Gloeocapsopsis sp. IPPAS B-1203: one gene and its partner. The protein of the gene in region 1 interacts with the protein of each later gene in a pairwise test. Links are inferred from orthologs where the notes say so. Each region holds a gene or a part of one and is shown on either strand. Other genes may lie near its edges.

Evidence for each region.
Region 2: the proteins of CSQ79_RS12925 (region 1) and CSQ79_RS19860 interact in binary tests that used the Escherichia coli proteins (3 or more experiments, as listed by UniProt). The link is inferred for Gloeocapsopsis sp. IPPAS B-1203 from one-to-one orthologs.

What each region holds. Positions count from the first base shown.
Region 1 is NZ_PEIG01000006.1:235,406-239,513, reverse strand. Bases 689-3,577 are described here. They hold CSQ79_RS12925 (SufE family protein), read right to left. Parts: upstream 2,405-3,577; coding sequence 1,973-2,404; downstream 689-1,972. Other genes in these bases: CSQ79_RS12915 (class I SAM-dependent methyltransferase), read right to left, coding at 3,462-3,577; CSQ79_RS27735 (hypothetical protein), read right to left, coding at 3,171-3,335; CSQ79_RS12920 (DoxX family protein), read right to left, coding at 2,514-2,930; CSQ79_RS12930 (FG-GAP repeat protein), read left to right, coding at 689-1,898. Also shown: more of CSQ79_RS12930, read left to right, coding at 1-688; more of CSQ79_RS12915, read right to left, coding at 3,578-4,108. UniProt on the Escherichia coli protein: Participates in cysteine desulfuration mediated by SufS. Cysteine desulfuration mobilizes sulfur from L-cysteine to yield L-alanine and constitutes an essential step in sulfur metabolism for biosynthesis of a variety of sulfur-containing biomolecules.
Region 2 is NZ_PEIG01000012.1:123,708-127,481, reverse strand. Bases 659-3,633 are described here. They hold CSQ79_RS19860 (SufS family cysteine desulfurase), read right to left. Parts: upstream 2,789-3,633; coding sequence 1,529-2,788; downstream 659-1,528. Other genes in these bases: sufD (Fe-S cluster assembly protein SufD), read right to left, coding at 2,838-3,633; CSQ79_RS19865 (hypothetical protein), read left to right, coding at 1,179-1,487; CSQ79_RS19870 (mechanosensitive ion channel family protein), read left to right, coding at 659-968. In the rest of the region: more of CSQ79_RS19870, read left to right, coding at 75-658; more of sufD, read right to left, coding at 3,634-3,774. UniProt on the Escherichia coli protein: Cysteine desulfurases mobilize the sulfur from L-cysteine to yield L-alanine, an essential step in sulfur metabolism for biosynthesis of a variety of sulfur-containing biomolecules.

The DNA.
Region 1 (4,108 bases):
GATCTGTTAGCAATGCAGGAGATGTTAACGGAGATGGTTTCGATGACTTAATTGTTGGTGCATATGACGCCAACCGCATTGGTCGATTCGGTACAGGAGCAAGCTATGTTGTATTTGGCAAAGCATCAGGGTTTGACGCTAATCTCGATTTAGCAACACTTGATGGCAGCAATGGCTTTGCTATTAATGGTATCAACGAACTTGACTCCTCAGGTTCCTCAGTCAGCAACGCCGGAGATGTCAACGGTGATGGCTTTGCTGACTTAATTATCGGCGCACCAAGGGGTAACATTGACACAGGAGCAAGTTATGTTGTTTTTGGTAAACCAACTGGGTTTAGTGCAATTAATTTAGCAACACTCAACGGCAGTAATGGCTTTGCTATTAATGGTAGTTATGGAGGCAATGGCTTTGGTTCATCAGTTAGTGGTGCAGGAGATCTCAATGGCGATGGCTTTGATGACTTGATTATTGCTGAAACTGGTGGTAAAGGTTCTGGGGTAAGCTATGTTGTGCTTGGCAAAGCATCGGGGTTTAGCGCAAATTTCGACTTGGCGCTTGATGGCAGCAATAGTTTTGTGATTCTTCCTGTTGATAGCAGTAGTTACGGTAGTCGTTCATCATTAAGTTCTGCGATCAGCAATGCAGGAGATATTAATGGTGATGGCTTTGATGACATAGTTGTTACTGGATATTTTGCTGACTATGGTCAATATACTTCACAAAGCTACGTTATCTTTGGTAAAGCATCAGAGTTTACTGGCAGTTTCAACGTGGCGACACTCGATGGTAACAATGGCTTTGCAATCAACGGCGCTACTGAGAATGTTAGCAATGCAGGAGATGTTAACGGAGATGGTTTCGATGACTTAATTGTTAACAGATCTTTTGCTGCCTCTCTTGGTCAGTATGCTTCACAAAGCTACGTTATCTTTGGCAAACCATCAGATTTTGATGCAAATTTTGACTTAGCAACACTCGATGGTAGCAATGGTTTTGTCATTAATGATATTGATGTTGGTTACTTCTCAAGAAGATCTGCTAGTAGTGCAGGAGATGTCAATGCTGATGGCTTTGATGACTTGATTATTGGTGATGCTAATGCTAATTCTAATGATCAAATTCGTGCAGGAAAAAGCTACGTAATCTTTGGCACAGCATCAGGGTTTAATGCAAATTTTGACTTAGCAACACTTGATGGTAGTAATGGTTTTGTCATTAATGGTATTAATACATACGACTTCTCAGGAGATTCTGTTAGCAGTGCAGGAGATATTGATGGCGATGGCTTTGATGACTTAATTATTGGCGCACCTAATGCTAGTCCCAATGGTCAAAACTACGCTGGAGAAAGCTACGTTATCTTTGGTCGCGATTTTACAAACTCTGTTACCCACCTGGGTACTGATGGCGATGATACTCTCATTGGTACTAATGGCGATGACATCCTCATTGGTGGCAGAGGGAACGATCGCCTGATCGGTGGTCGTGGTGTTGATGTCCTCTACGGTGGTGCAGGTGATGATACTCTTAGTTTTGGCGTGCGCGATCGCCGTCTTGATGGTGGTAGTGGTATAGATACTCTTACTGTTGATACTAATGGCATCACAATTGACTTCACAACTCTACCCCGCAATCAAATTCGCAGTATTGAACTTATCGATCTGACTGGTACAGGTAACAACAACCTTATCCTGACGCGCTTAAACTTACTCAATCTTTCAGATACTACCAATCGCTTGATTGTCAATGGTAATGCTGGCGACTCGGTGACATCTACTGAACAAGGATGGATTCGTGGTAACGAAACAACACTGGATGGCATCAGGTACAATCAGTTTACTGCTGGTGCGGCAACACTACTAGTTGATACTGATATCACACAATCAATTTCTTGACCAATCTGAACTATTGTCAATAAGAGTTTAGCCATGTAGGGTAGGCATCTTGCCTGCCCATCATCCCATAAAATTTACTTGCTCGCCAACAACAAAGCTTTTTCCTTCATTTTCTGAAAGATGTTGTAAAATCCATTGCTGCGCGAAGGTGTCAGACTCGCATTCAATCCAGTATCTTTAATAAACTCTGGAGACACTTGCAAAACCTCTTCGGGTGATAAACCACTCAAACCCTCAACTAATACAGCGACTAATCCTTTCACAAGTGCTGAATCTGAATCGCCTTCATACCAAACTTTTCCTTGGTCTAGCTTTGCAGTGATATACACCTGTGAAACACAACCTGGAACTTTATTTTCTGGTACTTTGTCGCCTTCTGGAAATTCCTTTAGCCGTTTAGCAAACCAAACCAACTGCTCGTAACGCTGCTTTGGGTTAGAAAGTCGTTGAAAACGCTGCACAACACGCGCAAGTGAATTTGGTAAAGGTGCTGCGGTAGAAGTCATAATCACTAACGATAAACATTACCATGATTACATTGTGCAAGTACTATAATTAAAAATCTACGCAAAATCTCACACAATATTGTCCCAAAAGCGATCGCATTTGTTCAAATTATTTGTCTGTTGTTTCTAACTGCGTCTCTGGATTTCGAGTATACCAATACGCCCAAGCAATTAAAACAGCTTGTAGTGGTAGTCTTGCCAAATAAAGCAATTGACTGTGGGGAATTCCCTCAACTTTAATATTATGCAAAGTCATATAGATGTTTGCCGGAAACACCCCGATAAACAAAGCAATTAAACACCATGCTGCTGTTACACTCACCGCAGGAATCAACAACCCAATACCACCAAGAATCTCGAATACACCACTCAAATAAACCGAAGCGAAGGGCGGAAATAGTGGCGGGACAATACGTGCATATTGTTCTGGTCGGATAAAATGTGTAAGACCAACAATGACTAAAGATACAGCAAGAATACCCCGAAGAATTTCCTTACGGCGATGAGTGTTGTACGTAGAAGACATATGCAACCAAAAACGCTAATCAAACGGTAGAACAGCTTTATTAAAACTGACGTCTGCCTGAAGAAATAGGGAAAATTTTAGCTATTTAGGTAATTGGTAATTGGTAATTGGTAATAGATATTTTACTTAACCAGTTACTAGCACTTATTTAGCTTTTTTGTTAAACATTTATTTGTAGCTAAATGGGCATAAGTTATAGATGTTATTGCTCTAATCACCAATACTTTATTAAATACAAGTTTATGATGGAGCAGGAACAGGCTCTAAATCCGGATCTTCTTCTGGTGTTGGTTCAGGATCGGGTTCAGTACCTGGTTCAGGAGACGGAATAGGTTCAGCATCAGGCTCAACAGGAGGTGCGATCGCCTCTATTTCTAACCCAAGTCGTGGTTCTAACTGACTCATAGTTACTGCTATTCGCTAAAGGTAGGTACTTACTGATATACTATTGAATAATTTAAAGTACGTCTATCTTCAGAAACAGTTTCTTTAAAAATCCTCGTTTACTTGTATGTACTTGCTAATCAAGAGTTAAGCTGATTGAGTAATTTGCACTTGAATTACTCGCCCAAAGTTTTTAAACACCGCAACAAGAATGAACCGCAAATATCTACCCCACCAAGGTAAGCGATGTGGATAATTTGCAAAGCGAGTTAAATAGTAAACTTCATCCGTCACTGTAAGTTCTTGTTGCCAATTTTCTAATTCTTTGGAGTTATCTAGTCCCCACTTAAACTTTGCATTAGTTTTAGAAACAGTATCATGCTTCTGAGTATTTTTTGCCCTTTTGCTAGCAATAACATCCATAAGAATTGTGACTGGTGCAAGGTCGCGAGTAATGTTTTGAAATAGAGTTTTCATCTCTATTTCTGTAAGATACATTGATACCCCTTCCATAATAATTAATACTGGTGCTACGCGCTGAATCTCCTCAATCCAAGTAGCTTCTAAAATAGAACTAGCAATAAAACGATAGCGATCGCCTCCGGCGCTGCGCGTAGCGCAATCGCTTTCCTCTATCAACTTACGTTTCAAGTCAATTACTTCAGGAAAATCTACCTCATACCAAGTTATTTTTCCATTATCAACACGAAAAAACCGCGTACAAAGCCCTGCACCCAAATTAATAATAGTTGCTTGAGGATGCTTTTGAATAAATTGTGAAACTAGGTGATCGT
Region 2 (3,774 bases), on another replicon or contig:
TAACTCCCCAAAGCGATAAAATGCTTGAGGAATTAAGTATTAAGTTGACCTAAGTGCTAGCTAAAATTTAGTTTATGAATGCTCTGATCCAGGAAGTACAATCAAGTTTATTGCAGTTGTTGGGTAGTGCTATTGAATCACTGCCAGCATTTGTAGCAGCAATCATCATTCTATTTTTAACACGTTACGCAGCTAATGTGACTCGGAGAATGACTTATGTCACAACTAAGCGGGTAGTAAAAAGTCAATCGCTGCGATCGCTTCTCGTGCAGATTACTCATGTAGCCACTTGGGTAGCTGGTATTCTCTTTGCCTGTGTACTAGCGTTTCCTGATTTGCGTTTGGGAGATATTATTGGCTTACTTGGTTTAGGTTCAGTAGCGTTTGGTTTTGCGTTTCAAGACATCTTCAAAAATTTTCTGGCAGGAGTCTTGCTACTTTTAAATGAGCCTTTTCGTTTAGGAGATCAGATTATTGTTAATGGTTCAGAAGGAACAGTAGAAGATATTACTATTCGCTCTACTCAAATTAGAACATATCAAGGAGAACGCGTTTTAATTCCCAATGCCATTGTATTTACAAGTTCCGTGCAAGTACTGACTGCAATGCCACATCGCCGGACTGATTTGGAGGTGGGTGTAGATTATAATACTGATTTAACAAGTGCAATTGATTTATTTCTAGAAACTGTCAAACAGGTTAAAGGTGTTTTACCAAGTCCATCACCTGAAGTTGATGCTGTTGCTTTTGGTGATAGTGCGATTGAGCTAGTAGTACGTTACTGGAGTGCGCCGCAGAAAATTCAGGTACGTCAAACAAGAACCCGCGTTATCGTTGAACTAAAACGAGCGTGCGATCGGGCTGAAATTAATATTCCTTACCCAATTCGTACGCTTTACTATTACAACCAAGAAAAATACAACGATCATTATCCGGCTGAAAATAATACTGATTCTCATGTAAATTAAAGTTCGTTTGACAAAAGTTTGAGTGGTTATACCAGTCTCTATCTACTTTGAATAATGAATTAGCATATGACGTATTTCTGATTCTGTAGAACCACTTATGTAATGTATTGTATTAATATCAGTGGTTTTGCGATTTCTCTGTTTGTCTAAATAGGATAGTATGTAAGGCAAATATTAAGCTATATATACTTATTACTAATCTTTCGATAAATGCTAAACTTATATTTCACTTATTTAGAGCAATTTGTAAATAAAATTAAATCTATTTTTTCAAAAAGATACTCATTTGAGCAAGTGCGATCGCCATTTGTTTTACTGAAACAATTAGGACTTTCTGGCTGGACAAGAATCGCTATTTATTTATTTTTAGACTACATTATATTACCAGCAGATCTCATTCACAAAATTCTACCAGATACTCAATTTACAGATATATGTTCTTCTTTATCTACTATTTCTTTGTCACTTGCTATATATATTGTTCCAGAGCTTAAAGAAGTCACTAGGCAACAAAACTAGAATAGCTATAATTCGGGTAAGTTACGCTCACCCGATATCACTTAACTGAAAATACTACCAAAAAATTCTATAGCTTCTTTCAAAGCAGCAATAAAGACATCAATTTCTTGCCGAGTATTATAAAAAGATAAACTAGCTCGTGCTGTAGATTGAATGCCAAGATGGCGGTGTAACGGTTGAGTACAATGATGTCCGGCGCGAATTGCAACACCTGCTTGATCTAAAATTGTCGATAGATCGTGAGGATGAACATCACCCACAGTAAATGCTGCTAGTGCGGCTCTGCCTAAACCTGCTACTTTAGGTTGAGGACCATAAGTTTGAATTTCAGGGATTTGTCCGAGTTGTTCCCACAAGTAAGCTGTTAATTCCGCTTCATAAGCATAAATATTATCTATACCAATGGCACTCAGATAGTCTACTGCTGCACCAAGGGCGATCGCTTCTGCAATTGCAGGGGTTCCGGCTTCAAATTTATGTGGTAAATCTGCGTAGGTAGCATGGTCTAAAAACACATCCGCAATCATTTCACCACCACCTAAAAAGGGTGGCATTGAACGAAGTAGATCTAATTTACCGTAAAGAAAACCGATACCAGTAGGAGCGCACATTTTGTGTCCAGAAGCCACTAACCAATCGCAGTCAATTTGCTGCACATCTATAGGCATGTGTGGGACACTTTGGCAAGCATCAATTAATACTTTTGCACCATGTTCGTGAGCGATTGCTACAATTTCTTTAACTGGGCTAATACAACCTAAAGTATTAGAAACATGAACTGTGGCGACAAGTTTTGTTTTGTCGGTAATGAGTGTTTTAAAGTGTTCTAAATCGAATTCTTGTTCTACTGTTAATTCAACAAACTTCAGAACTGCACCAGTGCGTTGTGCTAATAATTGCCAGGGAATTAAGTTGCTATGGTGTTCCATGACAGAGAGAATAATTTCATCTCCTGTCTGTAAGCTGCTTCCCCAACTGTAGGCGACTAAGTTAATTGCTTCGGAGGCGTTGCGGGTGAAGACAATTTCTTGACGTGAGGCGGCGTTGATGAAGGCTGCAACTTTATCTCTTGCAGCTTCGTAAGCATCGGTAGCTTTAGCACTGAGGGTATGAACGCCACGATGTACGTTGGAATTATACTGCTCGTAGTAATCGCGGAGTGTGTTGAGGACGAGTAGGGGTTTTTGGGATGTTGCGGCGTTGTCTAGATAGACTAAGGGCTTACCGTTGACTTCTTGGTGGAGAATGGGGAAGTCACTGCGGATGCGATCGGCTAGGGTTTTTTCTCGGGTGAGTGTCATGGTTAGAGGGAGGGGGGAAACGAACCTTACTAGGCGCAGAGGTTATTAATTAGAGATTGATGGTTTTTAGTAGGGTTTGTTGCAGGGAGGGGATGGGGATTTGGTTGATGATTTCGGCGGCGAAGGCGTTGACAAGGAGGCTGCGGGCGTCGGTGGCGTTGAGTCCTCGGCTTTGGAGGTAGAAGACTTCGTCGTCGTCGAGTTGGCTGACGGTTGCGCCGTGGGCGCATTTGACGTTATCGGCTGTGATTTCTAGTTGGGGTTTGGTGTCTACTCTGGCTTTGGGTGAGAGTAATAAATTGCGGTTAAGTTGGGCGGCGTCGGTTTGTTGTGCGGGTTTGGGTACAAAGATTTTGCCGTTGAAGACTGCGTGGGCGCGATCGCCGACGATACATTTATGTTGTTGGTGACTTGTACCGTAGGGATGATTGAGTGCGAGAGTACTGTGCGTGTCGGCGAGTTGATTTCCGGAGATCTTGGTTAAACCGTTGAGAATTGTTTGGGTTTGTTCGCCGGTTTGGTAGATTTCTAGATTGTGGCGTGATAGCTTTGCACCTAAAGTAATTGCAGTGCAAGTGTAGCGACTATCTCTGGCTTGGGCGATCGCAGTTTTACCAATATGAAAAGCTTCTGGGCTATCGCGTTCGATTCTGGTATGGTTAACTTGAGCGTTTTCTGCTAGCCAAATTTCTGTAACAGCGTTGGTGAAGTAGATTGGTTCGCCGACTTCGGCTTCGGTTTCTTCTGCTGCTAAGTTCGTCATTTGATTGAAGTAATCTTCAATTAGCGTGACGCTACTATTCGATTCTGCTACGACAAGACAACGCGGTTGCGAAACGATGGGAGTGTGACTTGCAGTTGAAATAAATAATAGATGAATTGGTGTTTCGACAATAATATTCTTTGGTATCCAGACAACGGCAACATCTGCGATCGCTGCTGTATTCAGCGCCGTAAAGACTTCTTGTGCGCCTGGAAGTTGTGCT